DNA from 3 places in the Rhizobium lentis genome. Region 1 is predicted to be linked to each of the others. Evidence: predicted binding sites of a transcription regulator. Region 1 holds the regulator's gene; each other region holds the start of a gene.
What was found. The regulator PhoB, encoded in region 1, activates phosphate uptake and scavenging genes when phosphate is short. The targets are predictions, from matches to a motif close to TGTCATNNANCTGTCAT.

Region 1 (5,402 bases):
CTGCGCGAAGCGATCGTCAAGCAGCTGAACATCAACGCCTCGAGCCGTCCCGACGTGCGCGACGCAACCGCGATGCTCTCCAAGAGCGCGCCGATCCAGCTGCGTGATCTGGTCGTCGCCGATCCCTCGATCATCGGCAAGACGGTCGAGGTCACCCTGCTCGCCGACGCCAATGTCGACAGCGCCAACAAGGGCCAGATCGATCTCTCCGTCGATGAGAAGAACCGCAAGGTCAACGACAAGCAGGTGGCCTGGATGAACCAGCTGAAGGCGGACGGCGCGCTTCAGAAGCAGTTCAACAGCGGCCTTTTCGTCAACGGCAATTCCAGCCGTCCCGAAGCCGCCGGCCTCGGCGTCGCCCTCATCGGATCGCTCTATCTGATGCTGATCGTGCTCGTGCTGTCGCTGCCGATCGGTGTGGCGGCGTCGATCTATCTCGAAGAGTTCGCGCCGAAGAACAGGCTGACGGACCTGATCGAGGTCAACATCAACAACCTCGCCGCCGTCCCGTCGATCGTCTATGGTCTGCTCGGCCTTTCCGTCTTCATCAACTTCATCGGTCTGCCGCGCTCGGCGTCGCTGGTCGGCGGCCTGGTGCTGACGCTGATGACGCTGCCGACGATCATCATCGCGACCCGCGCCGCATTGCGCGCCGTGCCGCCCTCGATCCGCGCCGCCGCCTTGGGCCTCGGCGCCTCGAAGATGCAGATGGTGTTCCACCATGTCCTGCCGCTTGCCATGCCCGGCATTCTCACCGGCACCATCATCGGCCTGGCGCATGCGCTCGGCGAGACCGCGCCGCTGCTCCTGATCGGCATGGTCGCCTTCGTCGCCAATGCGCCCACGACGCCGCTCGAGCCCTCGACGGCCCTGCCGGTGCAGGTCTATATGTGGGCGAACGAGGCCGAACGCGCCTTCGTTGAGCGTACTTCGGGTGCCATCATCGTCCTGCTCCTGTTCCTGGTCGCCATGAACATGGGTGCCATTCTCTTGCGTCGTCGCTTCGAGCGCCGCTGGTAAACGGAGTTAAACATCATGAACATGTTGACGGAAGCTGCAGTTGAAAAGGCGCTGGATCAGAAGATGAGCAACGTCCCGTATAAGATGATCGGACAGGATGTCTCGGTTTACTACGGCGAAAAGCGGGCGCTTTTCGACGTGAACCTGAACATTCGCGAAAACACCGTAACCGCCCTGATCGGCCCGTCGGGCTGCGGCAAGTCGACCTTCCTGCGGAGCCTCAACCGCATGAACGACACGATCGAGGGGTGCCGCGTCACCGGCAAGATCACGCTTGATAGCGACGATATCTATGATCCGGATATCGACGTCGTCGAACTACGCGCCCGCGTCGGCATGGTGTTCCAGAAGCCGAACCCGTTCCCGAAGTCGATCTATGAAAACGTCTCTTATGGCCCGCGCATTCATGGCCTAGCCAAGTCGAAGGCCGACCTCGACCAGATCGTCGAGACCAGCCTGCAGCGCGCCGGCCTTTGGAATGAGGTCAAGGATCGCGTCCATGAATCCGGTACCGGCCTCTCCGGCGGTCAGCAACAGCGCTTGTGCATTGCCCGCGCCGTCGCCGTCAGCCCTGAGGTTATCCTGATGGACGAACCCTGCTCGGCGCTTGACCCGATCGCCACCGCCAAGGTCGAGGAGCTCATCCACGAGCTGCGCGAGAACTACACGATCGTCATCGTCACGCACTCGATGCAGCAGGCCGCGCGCGTTTCGCAGCGCACCGCCATGTTCCACCTCGGCAATCTCGTCGAGGAGAACGACACCGACAAGATGTTCACCAATCCGGATGATCCGCGTACCCAGGACTACATCATGGGTCGCTTCGGCTGATTGCGGCCATCCGAAGCCTTCCCCTTATTCGAGGACAAAGCCCCATGGCATCGACACATATTTATTCTGCCTATGATGATGATCTGAAGTTCCTCTCCAGGCGGATTTCCGAAATGGGCGGCCTGGCCGAACAGATGGTCGCCGAATCCGTCCGTGCGCTGGTCAATGGCGATACCGCGCTGGCGCAGAAGGTCATCTCCGACGACGTGATCCTCGATCACACCGAGCGCGAAATCGGCGACAAGGCGATCGTCACCATCGCCCGCCGGCAGCCGATGGCCTCGGACCTGCGCGAGATCATGGGTTCGATCCGCATCGCCGCCGATCTCGAACGCGTCGGCGACCTCGGCAAGAATACCGCCAAGCGCGTTATCGCCGTCCAGAGCACCGGCGTTCCACGCAAGCTCGCCCGCGGCCTCGAGCATCTCTCCGAGCTGGCGCTCGTCCAGCTCAAGGAAGTGCTCGACGTCTATACGACACGGGCCGCCGACAAGGCGACCGCTATCCGCGAGCGCGACAACGAAATCGACGCGATGTACACCTCGCTGTTCCGCGAACTCCTGACCTATATGATGGAAGATCCGCGCAACATCACGAGCTGCACGCATCTGCTCTTCTGCGCCAAGAACATCGAGCGCATCGGCGACCATGCCACCAACATCGCCGAGACGATCTATTACATGGCGACGGGCGCGCAGCCGGAAGGCGATCGCCCGAAGGATGACAGCGCCAACACCGTCGGCGCCGCGACGGAATAATCTTCCGATCAATCGATTGCGTGCGCGCCCGTTCGGGGCGCGCAAAGAGGTCGCAGCCAATTTCTGAATTTGCGCAGGACGCCTGTTTAAATCGCCCCCGGTTTAAGGCTCGTGTGCGAGGAGACGGACACGCATGATCCCGAGAGTCGCAGTTGTTGAAGACGAGGAAGCGCTCAGCGTACTTCTTCGCTATAATCTTGAAGCCGAAGGCTTCGAAGTCGATACCATTCTGCGTGGCGACGAGGCCGAAATCAGGCTGCAGGAACGCACGCCCGACCTTCTCATCCTGGATTGGATGCTGCCCGGCGTCTCCGGCATCGAACTCTGCCGGCGCCTGCGCATGCGGCCGGAAACCGAGCGGCTGCCGATCATCATGCTGACGGCGCGCGGCGAGGAGAGCGAGCGCGTCCGCGGCCTGTCGACCGGCGCCGACGATTACGTCGTCAAACCCTTCTCGACTCCCGAACTCGTCGCCCGCGTCAAGGCGATGCTGCGCCGTGCACGCCCCGAGGTGCTGTCCTCGGTGCTGAAGTGCGGCGATATCGAGCTCGACCGCGAAACCCATCGCGTCCATCGCAAGAGCCGCGAAGTCCGCCTCGGCCCGACCGAATTCCGCCTCTTGGAATTCCTGATGTCGTCGCCGGGCCGGGTCTTCTCCCGCTCACAGCTGCTCGATGGCGTCTGGGGCCACGATATCTATGTCGACGAACGCACCGTCGACGTCCATGTCGGCCGCCTGCGCAAGGCGCTGAACTTCTCCAACATGCAGGACGTCATCCGCACCGTCCGTGGCGCCGGTTATTCGATGGAAGCTTGAGCTCCCGAACACGGACGGGGTGAGGGGACGTGCCCCATGAGAGGTTGGTGGGGAACGGAAAGAGTGCGGCAAATCTCTTCTCCCCTCGGGGAGAAGGTGCCGGCAGGCGGATGAGGGGGCCACACGGCACACCCTCCCGTCATCACCTATCCCATCACGTCAACGGCAAGCGCCCAACACGACCGAAGTTCACATGGCATTGTTGGGAAGGACCGGCTTCGCCGGCCCCTCATCCGCCCTACGGGCACCTTCTCCCCGCAGGGGAGAAGAGGGAATCGAGACGTTGCGGCATGTAAGCGGGGGCCGAAGGACGGGTCGAGACCGGTGGTCGACGCTGAATGAGCGGCGCTATTGGCGCGAACCAATAAAAAACGGGCCGCTCGGCCCGTTTTTCATGTCCGGCGATCGCCCCTCAGCTCACCCGAGCGGCCGCCCGGCGGCGTTCGTTGACCGGCTGGTAGGCAAGCTTCTGGTGATAGCTGCAATAGGGCGAATTGTCCGGGGATTCGCAGCCGCAGAAGTGGAAGTCGTCCTTGAGCGGATCGCCGACCGGCCACTTGCAGGTGCGTTCGGTCAGCTCCGTCAGGCCGAGGCGGCGGGAAATCGGCACGACCACGTTGCCGGCCGGCACATAGTCCATTTCCTCGACGCCATCGACCTCGATCTCTTCCTTCAGCATCGTTGCGCCCTGCTGGCGGGTCACGGTGCGGGTGGTGATCCGGGAGGCGTAGTTCGGCGCCCGTGGCGCTGATGTCTGGCGCTTCGGTGTGCGCGCCGCGGTGGTCGTGCCGCCGGCCTTGGCACGGCCCGGAAGGCTCAGCCTGTGCACCTTGCCGATAACGGCATTTCTGCTGACCCCGCCAAGCTGCGCCGCGATCTGGCTGGCGCTCAGCCCTTCGGACCAAAGCTTCTTGAGTTTCTCGACCCGCTCGTCTGTCCAGTTCATGCCCTGTCTCCACCTTTTGCGTTGGTGATGGCAGAATCCCTCACCGTTGTCCCGGAAGCCTCCGAAACAAGAAACGCTTGATCAATTTTGGTGACTAGTTCCGCCGCATGCAGTCTAGTAATTGAACTTTAACCTAGTGTGAGGCTGACTCCGTGACAAGAGTCGCGGGAATCCGGATGAATCGAATTCCGAGTTTTCCCCAACTTGCTGCCCCTGCGTGTCATTTCTGCAATAATGCCTGTTGAAGGCGGGAAATGCCGCTGTACAAGCTTGCTGCATGCGCTAAGGGCGCAGTTTTGTTGACATTGCAGCGCGAAAAGGAAATAGTACCGCCTGCCGCCGAAAGGCGGCATTTTTGATTTTTCGGGCGCGGTTTTCTTAGCCGGAGTCCGTGCCTGACAACGCTGACCGGGAGACCCGCGCTATGGCTGAAGCCGCGCCGCTTTATGACACCTATTCTCGCGCCCCGTTGCGGTTCGAGCGAGGCGAGGGCGTGTGGCTGATCACCGAAGGCGGCGAGCGTTACCTCGATTTCGGCGCCGGCGTCGCCGTCACCTCCGTCGGCCACAGCCATCCGCATGTGGTTGCCGCGTTGAAGGAGCAGGCCGACAAGGTCTGGCACCTCTCCAACATCTATGAGATTCCTGGCCAGGAGCGCCTCGCCAAACGCCTGACGGACGCCACCTTCGCCGACAAGGTGTTCTTCACCAATTCGGGCGCCGAGGCGCTCGAATGCGCGATCAAGACGGCCCGCCGCTATCAGTATTCCAAGGGCCATCCCGAGCGTTTCCATATCATCACCTTCGAGGGCGCCTTCCACGGACGCACGCTCGCGACGATCGCCGCCGGCGGCCAGGAGAAATATCTCGAAGGTTTCGGTCCCAAGGCGCCGGGTTTCGATCAGGTGGCTTTCGGCGACATCGAAGCGGTGCGCGCCGCGATCACCGATGCCACGGCCGGCATTCTGATTGAGCCGGTGCAGGGCGAGGGCGGCGTGCGTCCGGCGACTCCAGACTTCATGAAGGCGCTT
Region 2 (5,402 bases), 120 kb from region 1:
TCTCTTCGAGCACCTGCCGCTGATGCTCGACATCTGCCGCGAGATCCTGTCGCCGAAGGCGGTCGGCCTGGTGCTGACGGCCTATTCGATCCGCGCCAGCTTCTATTCCATCCACGAGCTGATGCGCGAGACGATGCGCGGCGCCGGCGGTGCGGTCGAATCCGGCGAACTGGTCATTCGCGAGGCCGGCACGGATGGCCGGACTGCGGGCCGGGCGCTTTCCACCTCCCTCTTTTCCCGCTGGGTGCCGCAATGAGCAAAGACTTCCACGATCAGGGACCGCGCAGGGTCGGACAGGTGAAGGAAGTCACCTCGCTCGCCAATCCGATCATCAAGGACATCAAGGCGCTGACGAACAAGAAGTCGCGCGAGGAAAGCGGGACTTTCCTCGCCGAAGGGCTGAAGCTCGTCATCGACGCGATCGAACTCGGCTGGACGATCCGCACGCTGGTCTATGCCAAGGCGGCTAAGGGCAAGCCGCTGGTCGAACAGATGGCGGCAAAGACCGTCGCCTCTGGCGGGCTGGTGCTCGAAGTCAGCGAAAAGGTGATCGGCTCGATCACCCGGCGCGACAATCCGCAGATGGTCGTCGGCATCTTCGAGCAGCGCTGGACGCCGCTCAAAAATGTTCGCCCGCAACAGGGTGAGACCTGGGTGGCGCTCGACCGGGTGCGCGATCCCGGCAATCTCGGCACGATCATCCGCACGGCGGATGCGGCCGGGGCTTCCGGCGTCATTCTGGTCGGAGAGGCAACCGATCCCTTCTCGCTCGAAACCGTGCGGGCCACGATGGGCTCGGTTTTCGCCGTTCCGGTCGCACGCGCAACGCCGGAGGAATTCATCGCCTGGCGGAAATCGACCGGCGTTTCCGTCATCGCCACCCATCTGGCCGGCGCCGTCGATTACCGCACGATCGACTACCGGAAGAAGCCCATCGTGCTCCTAATGGGCAACGAACAATCCGGCCTGCCGGACCAGCTCGCCGGGCAAGCCGATGCGCTTGCCCGGATTCCCCAGCAGGGTCGCGCCGATTCCCTGAACCTCGCCGTCGCTACCGCCGTCATGCTTTTCGAGGCGCGCCGCCATCTCCTCTCACTTGCCGAGGGCAAATGACCGAACCGACGCATGCACGCCCCGCGCTGTTTTCGCGCCCGGTGCCGATCTTCTTCTTCATCGTCGCCGCCGTTCTCATCGACCAGGCCGTCAAGATCGCCGTCGATCATTACCTGCCGCTGCAGGAAGCCGTGCCCGTCTTCCCGATGCTGGCGCTCTACCGCACCTATAATCTCGGCGTCGCCTTTTCGATGCTGTCGGGCATGGACGGCTGGTTCATCGTCGGCATGCGGCTCCTCATCGTCGCCTTCGTCATCTGGCTCTGGTACCGCACGGCAAAAGACCGCTGGCTCGCCCATCTCGGCTATGCGCTGATCATTGCCGGGGCGATCGGCAATCTTGTCGACCGCTTTGCCTACGGGCATGTGATCGACTACATCCTCTTCTACACCGAAAGCTGGTCTTTCGCGGTCTTCAATCTCGCCGACAGTTTCATCACGATCGGCGCCGGCTGCGTCATACTCGAGGAGCTGCTGCTGCCGAAAAAGGCCGGCCGCTAAAATCTTATCGAATTCCTGAAGGCATTCGGAATAAGCCTCATGTTATCCGGATACCATGCAGAACCTGGGACAGTTGCAGGAAAGATTGTCCGCCGCCTTCGGCGGATCCGCCGCCAAGCCGCTCCAGGAGCGGATGGGGCAGCCCTGCCCGCGACCACGCGCAGCGACACCGACGCCGACACGGCGCCTGCTGTTCTACTGGCTGGGCGGCGCCGGCTTCCTTGCCGCAATGTTGCTCATGCTGCTTGCCCATGCCGGCGACCCGCTGCTGCTCTCAGGCGGGCTCGTCGTTCTCGGCCTTGCGGTCATCGCCAGTTATGCCGTCCTGATGATCCGTCGGCGGAGATCAAACAGGCCTGGCCGCCCGTCCCTGCCGGCGTGGAACGATGGCACGAGGCTGTTCGCCGAGGTGCACGACGTGCTCGGCGACATCACCGTCAGCCGCACCATGGACCGGCGCATCATCTCCGCCAACGATACGTTCCGCCGCCTCACCGGCCGGCTGCGTCCGGAAGGACGCACCTGCGAGGAGATCGGGCTGGCCTTCCGCCCCGGCCCGATCCCACATTGTTACGATGTGGAGATTTCGACGCCGGAGGGGCAGCGCATCTTCCTCTGGCGCGACGTCGTGACCCGCGATCCGGCCAATGGCCGCCTGCTGCTGCAGAGCGTCGCCCGCGACGTTACCGAAGAACGGCTGATCGCGCAGAGCCGCGAGGAGGCTCGCCAGAAGGCCGAATATAGCAGCGCCGCCAAATCCAGGCTGCTTGCCACCGTCAGCCACGAAGTGCGCACGCCGCTTTCGGGCATCCTCGGCATGACGCACCTGATTGCGGAGACGCGGCTGACGCAGGAGCAGCAGAATTATCTGGCAAACATCCGCCAATCCGGCCACGCGCTGACGCAGCTCGTCGAGGACCTGCTCGATTTCTCCACCATCGAGGTGGGCCGCTTCGAGCTTCATCCGCGCTCGGAATCGCTGCGCAAGCTTCTCGAAAGCGTCGTCGAGATGCTCGCCCACCGGGCGCATGAAAAGGGCATCGAGATCGGCGCCACCGTATCATCCGATGTGCCCGAGAATATGAGCTTCGATCCGGCGCGGCTGCGCCAGGTTCTGTTCAACGTCATCGGCAACGCGGTGAAGTTCACCCAGGTCGGCGGCGTCTTCATCCGCGTCTCGCTTGACGCCGGCGACCTCCTGATCACCGTGGCCGATAGCGGTCCCGGCATGACGACGGAGGAGCAGGCCCGCGTTTTCGGCGAGTTCGAGCAGGGCGGAAGCGTTGCCGACAAGAGCGCCGGCACCGGGCTCGGCCTTGCCATCTCCGCCCGTATCATGCGCGAATTCGGCGGCGCATTGACGGTTGCCAGCGAAAAGGGCCGGGGCAGCACATTCACCATCCGCTTCCCCGTCGAACTCGGCACCGAGCGGCCCGACCGGCGCAACATGCTGCTTGCCGGCAACAGCGTCGTGCTGTTGGCGCCGGCCGGGGCTGCGCGCACCGCCATCGCCGAAACGATCACCGCGCTCGGCGGCGTCTGCCATCTCGTCGGCGACGGCGAAACGGCACGGGCAAGGCTGCTCGGCATGGCGACCGGCGGCGGCCGCCCGACCGATATCATCGTCGACCATCGCATGTCGGCGGAATTTTCAGCCCACCTTGCCGATCGCGCCGAAATCGCTGCCCTCGGCCTGCGCAAGGTTCTCCTCGTCAACCCGGAAGAGCGCAGCGCCCATCCGCTCGACCTGTTCGATGCCTGGCTGATCCGGCCGCTGCGCGAACAGTCGCTGATCGATGTGCTGCGCGGGCGCATGCGCGGCATGGAGAAGCGCGACGCGCTGAACGACAACCAGCCGGGCTTCGGGCTTTCGGTGGCGGAGACGCGGGTCGCCGCGAGCGGGCTCAGCATTCTGCTCGGCGAGGACGACCCGATCAATGCGATGCTGGTGCGCGTCGTCCTGGAAAAAGGCGGACACAAGGTGCGCCATGTCGACGATTTCGAGACGCTGCTCGATTGCGCCCTTGGCGAGGTCGATGCCCGGCCCGACATCATCATCAGCGACCTTTCGATGCCCGGCGGCAACGGCATCGACATGCTGGGACGGCTTCGCGGCCACGAAAGGCGGCTCGATCTTGCCCCGGTGCCGGTGATCGTGCTCACCGCCGACAAGAGCGACGAATCACGCCGCCAAGTCTTGCTCAACGGCGCCAACCGCGTCATGGTAAAGCCGGTCGACCCGGTGCGGCTGCTGACCGAAGTTCAGGCGGTCGCAGCACTTTCCGCCCGCCGGGCAGAGGCGCGGTAAGGAGCGTGGAACCGGCAAGGGTTGTTGCAGCGGGAAATGCAATATGTCACTTTCCTGTCGTACAGAAGTGTTTTATGGCGTCGATAAGCCGGCAACGGGAGAATCGCCATGTCCTCCATCGACATTCTGAATCGTGACGTCACCGCGGAGACTGCACGGCCGTCGACGGCTGCTGAGCAGAAGGACGGCGACATCCTCGGCCGGATCGGCAATCTGGAAACCCGCCTTGCCCGCACGGCACGCGAGATCGATGCCGCCCAGGCCGTACGCTACCGCGTCTTCGTCGACGAGATGAAGGCGCAGCTGCCGCAGGAGGCCATGCGGCGCCAGCGCGACGTCGACGCCTATGATGCCTTCTGCGACCATCTTCTCGTTCTCGACCGATTGATCGAGGGCGACCCGGAAGACCAGATCGTCGGCACTTACCGGCTGCTGCGCCAGGATGTCGCGATGGCCAATGGCGGTTTTTACTCGGCTTCCGAATTCGAGATCGATGATCTCATCGCCAAGCATCCCGACAAACGCTTCATGGAACTCGGCCGCTCCTGCGTGCTGCCGGAGTACCGCACCAAGCGCACCGTCGAGCTTCTGTGGCAGGGCAACTGGGCCTATGCGCTGAAGTACGGCATGAGCGCGATGTTCGGCTGCGCTTCGTTCCCCGGCGTCTATCTCGAAAGCCATGCGCTGGCCCTGTCCTTCCTCTATCACAATGTGCTGGCGAAGGACGAATGGGCGGTCGGCGCACTGCCGCATCTCGCCCGCAACATGGATCTGATGCCGGCCGAGGCGGTCAACCCGAAGCGGGCGCTGATGGCCCTGCCGCCGCTGATCAAGGGTTATCTGCGCCTCGGTGCGATGGTCGGCTCCAGCGCGGTCATCGATCATGCCTTCAACACGACCGACGTGCTGATCGTACTGCCGATCTCCAGCATTTCCGACCGCTACCTGAACTATTACGGCGCCGACGCCGGCCGCTTCGCGAGCTGATCGCAATTCATAGTTCTCGCTTCGTCGCACCGCTGCCCGGTTCGCACCGATAGCTGCTCCTCACCCGAACCTGGCGGGTCGAGACATTTGTCTCGACTCCGTTCGGTGGCGGCAGCCCGCACTAGTCTCTTCTTACGAACCACCATAGGCGGCGATTGCCGCCATGTTGACGATGTCGCTGTCCTTGGCGCCCATTGAGGTGATCTGCACCGGCTTGTCGAAGCCGACCAGGATCGGGCCGATTACCGTCGAGCCGCCGAGTTCCTGCAGCATCTTGGTCGAGATCGAGGCCGAGTGGAAGGCCGGCATAACGAGGACATTGGCCGGACCGGAGAGGCGGCAGAACGGATATTGCTCCATCACCTTGCGGTTCAGCGCGACGTCGGCCGCCATCTCGCCGTCATATTCGAAATCGACGCGGCGCCGGTCGAGGATCTTCACCGCCTCGCGCACCCGCTCGGAACGTTCGCCGGAGGGATGGCCGAAGGTGGAAT
Region 3 (5,402 bases), 2.0 Mb from region 1:
AAACCTTGATGCCGCCGCGCCGATCGTTCTTCCACTGCGCCAGCAGATGATCATCGTCGAAGGAAATCTTGCCGTCGAGCATCAGCCGGCCGACGATGGCCGCATTCACGGTCTTCGTCATCGACCAGCCGATCAGCGGCGTCTTCGCGGAAAATCCGGGACCGTAGGCCTCGGCGACGATACGGCCATCGCGCACCACCACGATCGCTCGCATGACCAGGCCGGCAAGCCCTGTATCGTTAAGCACCGCGGCGATCCTTTCGTCCCGATCGCCGACGCTCTCGCCTTCCGGCCACGGCGCTGCGTTCGCCTCCATTTTGCCGGGCGCATCGAAAGGCACGGCATCCGCCGCCGCCTCGAAATTGCCGTCAGGCACGCTCGTGCAGCCGAATGCGCCACGATAGAGCGCATAACTCGAAGCAAACAGCCCCATGAAGCGCGCGGTCACGCGGTTGTTGTCGCGGTCGACGCTGACGCGGACGAGCCGCAGCAGCGGATTTCCTGGCGCCTGGACGTCGTTTTCAAGCACCTCGTCGGCGTTCCGGCCGGCGATGAAGACATTGGAGCAGACGATCTTGGCGGCATAGCCATCGCCGACGCGGAGCAGTTCCGGCGGCCAAACGAAAAGCCAGCCCGCGGCGGCGGTGATGACGAGAACGAGCAGGAGAGCAAGCGCCTTCAGAACACGCAGGACAAATCGCATGGCATTCCTCCAATGCCGGGAGAGAAGCAGGAATCGCGCGCGCCCGAAAGGGGCCGCGGCAAAGAAGGCTGCCGATTGCGATCACTTTCCGAGGAGGATGGCCGGTCGCTTTCCCGAGATCGCAATCTCCCGCAACAGCACCCACAGCCCGCGTCATCAAACTGTAGCAGTGGCGCGCTACACGCCCTGAACGCTAAAAAGGTGACAGACTCATGTCAGAATTTGCACCGGATGCCGGCTTCCGCAAGAACCGGAAACTCAAGGACGCCCTTCTCCGCCACAAGGCGTTTTCGAAGGATGGCTTTTCCGAGCGTCTCTTCGGCCTTCTCTTCTCCGGCCTCGTCTATCCGCAGATCTGGGAAGATCCGGATCTCGACATGCAGGCGATGGAGCTGAAGCCCAACCATCGCATCGTCACCATCGGCTCCGGCGGCTGCAACATGCTCGCCTATCTCTCCAAGGCGCCGGCCTCGATCGACGTCGTCGACCTCAACCCGCACCATATCGCGCTGAATCGCCTGAAGCTCGCCGCGTTCAAGCATCTTCCCGGCCATGCCGATCTCGTCCGCTTCCTCGCGATGCCGAACGAGAAATCGAATAGCCGCGCCTACGACCAGCATCTCGCCACCAAGCTCGACGAGGCGACACGCAGTTACTGGAACGGCCGCAAGTTCGGTCGCCGCCGCGTCACCGTCTTCGATCGCAATATCTATGAAACCGGCCTGCTCGGCCGCTTCATCGGCGCAGCCCATCTTCTTGCCCGCCTGCACGGCGTCAAGCTGCGCGAGATGACCAAGACCCGCTCGATCCGCGAGCAGCGCCAGTTCTTCGACGAGCAGATCGCACCGCTCTTCGAAAAGCCGGTCGTACGCTGGATCACCGGCCGCAAAAGCTCACTCTTCGGTCTCGGAATTCCGCCGCAGCAATATGACGAGCTCGCAAGCCTTGCCGCCGATCATTCCATCGCGCCCGTTCTCAAGCACCGCCTGGAAAAACTCGCCTGTCATTTCCCGATGCGCGACAACTATTTCGCTTGGCAGGCCTTCGGCCGCCGCTACGGCACCGAAGGGGAAGGCCCGCTGCCGACCTATCTGAAATCCGAGCACTACGAGGTGATCCGCGCCAATGTGGACCGCGTCAACGTCCACCATGCAAGCTTCACCGAGCTTCTGGCCCGCGAACCGGCCGCCTCGCGTGACCGCTATATCTTGCTCGACGCGCAGGACTGGATGACCGACGCGCAGCTGAACGACGTCTGGCGGGAAATCACCCGCACGGCGCGCGACGGAGCCCGGGTGATCTTCCGCACCGCCGCCGAAAAGAGCATTATTGAAGGCCGCCTGTCATCCTCGATCCGCGACCAGTGGGAGTATTTCGAGGAGAAGTCGCGCGAGCTGACGGCGCTCGATCGTTCGGCGATCTACGGCGGTTTCCACATTTACGGGAAGAAGGCGTGAGCAAGGTCGGCACTGAGACGGCAGGAAAGAGCGATCAACATGCCAGCCTGATGGATGGCATGTACCGCTACCAGCGCCACATCTACGACCTCACCCGCAAATATTACCTTCTTGGCCGGGACAGCTCGATCCGCAATCTCGACGTACCCGAGAACGGCACCCTGCTCGAAGTCGGCTGCGGCACCGGGCGGAACCTGGCCTTCGCCCATCGACATTTCCCGACCGCCAAGCTGTTCGGCCTCGATATATCCCAGGAAATGCTGATTTCGGCGCGCAAGACCTTCGCCACCAAGGCGACGATTCCGGAGTTCCGCGTCGCCGACGCCACGGCATTTACGCCGCGCGAATTCGGCGTCAGCGGCTTCGACCGCATCCTGATATCCTATGCTCTGTCGATGATCCCCGACTGGGAGCGCGCCGTCGACGCATCGATCGCTGCGCTCAATCCCGACGGCCAGTTGCATATCGTCGATTTCGGCCAGCAGGAAGGCCTGCCGCGCTGGTTCCGGCGCATGCTGCAGGCCTGGCTCGCGAAATTCCATGTCACCCCGCGCGCCGATCTGCGGGAGGTTTTGGAAGCGCAGGCTGAGGAACACAATGCCCGATTGTCCTTCGAAACAGTCGGCGGCGGTTACGCCTGGCAAGCGGCCATTATCAGCAGGCGCTCATAATTCGCTTGAAACTAACCGATTTTTCACGTTGATATGGTGAAAAGAGGGTTATTCCCTCTGCGGGACTCGTCTTTTTCGAAGGCCAGGCTGTGGGGCAAAGAAATCACTCGGTTCACGACGGGATACCCATGCGCCGGCTTTTGTTTTGCGTTGTGCCCCTGGCCATCCTCCTGGCAGGCTGCTCCTCTTCCGGCCAAGACTATCTCGAAACCGCTTCGATAAAGCCAAAAACGCGCTTCAAAGACACCGACCCGCAGGATTTCGGCGCAAAGCATCCGCAACAGAACCCGGTGCACGGCATCGACATCTCCAAGTGGCAGGGCGATATCGACTGGGCCACGGTGAAGAAATCCGGCGTCGCCTTCGCCTTCATCAAGGCGACGGAAGGCAAGGACAGGGTCGACCCCCGATTCGACGAATACTGGCGCGAGGCCGGTGCCGCAGGCATCCCGCACGCCCCCTATCATTTCTATTATTTCTGTTCCTCGGCCGACCAGCAGGCCGACTGGTTCATCCGCAACGTGCCGAAGGATGCGATGCGCCTGCCGCCGGTGCTTGATGTCGAATGGAACGCCGAATCGAAGACCTGTCGCTACCGTCCCGATCCGGAAACGGTGCGCGCCGAGATGCAGCGTTTCATGGACCGACTGGAGGCATATTATGGCAAACGGCCGATCATCTACACTTCGGTCGATTTCCATCGCGACAATCTCGCCGGCCATTTCCAGGATTATCATTTCTGGGTCCGTTCGGTGGCGAAACACCCCGAAGTGACCTATTCCGACCGTCGCTGGGCCTTCTGGCAATATACGTCGACCGGCGTCGTTCCCGGCATCAGCGGAGCGACCGATATCAATGTCTTCGCCGGCAGCGCGAAGAACTGGAACAATTGGGTCGCGGCCGTTTCCAAGGATGGAAATTCTTAGTAACGTCTTGCGATGTTTCTTGCTTCCGTCACATTCGTCTGTGAAAGCGACGGCAATATTTTTGATCTAAGGACCGCCTTTATGCACCGCTCGCTCACAAGCCGCTCTGCACTCGCCCTCCTGTTTGCTCTCACTTGTGCAGGCGCCGCCGCCGCCCAGCAGGCGCCCGCGGCCTCCGCCCCGTCGGCAGCGCCCTGCGGCGGCGACCTGTCCACCTTCCTTGAGCGCGTCAAGGCCGATGCGACAGCCGCGGGCGCCAGCGCTGCAGCCGCGGACGAGGCGCTCGCCGGTGCCGAGATCGATTCGAAAGTCCTGAGCCGCGATCGCGCTCAGGGCGTTTTCAAGCAGACCTTCCTTGAATTCTCCCAGCGCACCGTCAGCCAGGCTCGCCTCGACATCGGCCGCCAGAAGATGAAGCAATATGCCGACGTCTTCGCCCGCGCCGAACAGGAGTTCGGGGTTCCACCCGGCGTCATCACCGCCTTCTGGGCGATGGAAACCGATTTCGGCGCCGTTCAGGGCGATTTCAATACCCGCAATGCCCTTGTGACGCTGTCGCACGACTGCCGCCGTCCGGAACTCTTCCGCCCGCAGCTGATCGCTCTCATCGAGATGGTCCAGCACGGCGACCTCGACCCTGCCACCAACACCGGCGCCTGGGCCGGCGAGATCGGCCAGGTGCAGATGCTGCCGCGCGACATCATCGCCTATGGCATGGACGGCGACGGCGACGGCCACGTCCGTCTGAAACAAAGCAGCCCGGACGCCATTCTGACGGCGGCGAAGTTCATCCAGCATCTCGGTTTCGAGCGCGGCCAGCCCTGGCTGCAGGAAGTGACCCTGCCCGACAACCTGCCCTGGGAGAAATCCGGCCTTGGCGGCACGATGAAGGCCAGCGAGTGGTTCGCGCTCGGCGTCAAGCCGCGCGACGGCAACACGGGCTTCGGCGATCTCGAAGGCGATCTCGTGCTGCCGCAGGGCCGCATGGGACCGGCCTTCATCGCCTATCCGAATTTCAAGATCTATCTCGAGTGGAACAAGTCGTTCATCTACACGACCTCGGCCGCCTATTTCGCGACCCGTCTGTCCGGAGCTCCGACCTACCTCAAGGGCACGCCGGAACAGGGGCTCGCCAGCGACCAGATGAAGACGCTGCAGAGCAAGCTGCAGTCGCTCGGTCATGATGTCGGCGAGATCGACGGCATTCTCGGCTCCGGCACCCGCGTCGCGATCCAGAAGGAACAGCAGCGCTTGGGCATGCCGGCCGACGGCTGGGCGACGCCTGCCCTTCTCAACGCTCTCTGATCAGCGACACCCTCCCGCAGTCCGTTTGACAAGAAACGGGTGGCACCCTTTTCCGCTTGCGCTAAAGCTTCGTGGCGAATAGCCGCCGCCGGTTTCAACGAACGATCCGGCGGCGACGCGATTTGCGGAGGAAGCGGCGTGGAAAGCAGAATGAATGCCTGGACCTGGGCCTTGCTGGTTCTGCTCGGCCTGATCTGGGGCGGCTCCTTCTTCTTTGCCCGCATCGCCGTCCAGCACGTGCCGCCACTGACCCTCGTCTTCCTCAGGCTGCTGCTCGCAGCACTCGCGCTGCATGTCTATATTGCCGGCCGTTTGGACATCTATTCGACCCTTCGGGCCC

Region 2: the regulator PhoB is predicted to act here: its motif matches at 3,966-3,982, upstream of olsB (l-ornithine N(alpha)-acyltransferase).
Region 3: the regulator PhoB is predicted to act here: its motif matches at 855-871, upstream of J0663_RS01850 (BtaA family protein).

What each region holds. Positions count from the first base shown of each region.
Region 1 is NZ_CP071454.1:2,352,441-2,357,842, forward strand. Features, by position in the region: gene pstA (phosphate ABC transporter permease PstA) at 1-1,020, shown strand, start outside; gene pstB (phosphate ABC transporter ATP-binding protein PstB) at 1,036-1,851, shown strand; gene phoU (phosphate signaling complex protein PhoU) at 1,896-2,609, shown strand; gene phoB (phosphate regulon transcriptional regulator PhoB) at 2,743-3,426, shown strand; gene J0663_RS11330 (GcrA family cell cycle regulator) at 3,839-4,372, opposite strand; gene J0663_RS11335 (aspartate aminotransferase family protein) at 4,797-5,402, shown strand, end outside.
Region 2 is NZ_CP071454.1:2,232,220-2,237,621, reverse strand. Features, by position in the region: gene J0663_RS10750 (class I SAM-dependent methyltransferase) at 1-256, shown strand, start outside; gene J0663_RS10745 (TrmH family RNA methyltransferase) at 253-1,113, shown strand; gene lspA (signal peptidase II) at 1,110-1,613, shown strand; gene J0663_RS10735 (PAS domain-containing hybrid sensor histidine kinase/response regulator) at 1,669-3,921, shown strand; gene olsB (l-ornithine N(alpha)-acyltransferase) at 4,030-4,908, shown strand; gene J0663_RS10725 (NADP-dependent malic enzyme) at 5,041-5,402, opposite strand, start outside.
Region 3 is NZ_CP071454.1:364,155-369,556, forward strand. Features, by position in the region: gene J0663_RS01845 (serine hydrolase domain-containing protein) at 1-703, opposite strand, end outside; gene J0663_RS01850 (BtaA family protein) at 916-2,160, shown strand; gene J0663_RS01855 (class I SAM-dependent methyltransferase) at 2,157-2,831, shown strand; gene J0663_RS01860 (glycoside hydrolase family 25 protein) at 2,960-3,757, shown strand; gene J0663_RS01865 (lytic murein transglycosylase) at 3,839-5,062, shown strand; gene J0663_RS01870 (DMT family transporter) at 5,201-5,402, shown strand, end outside.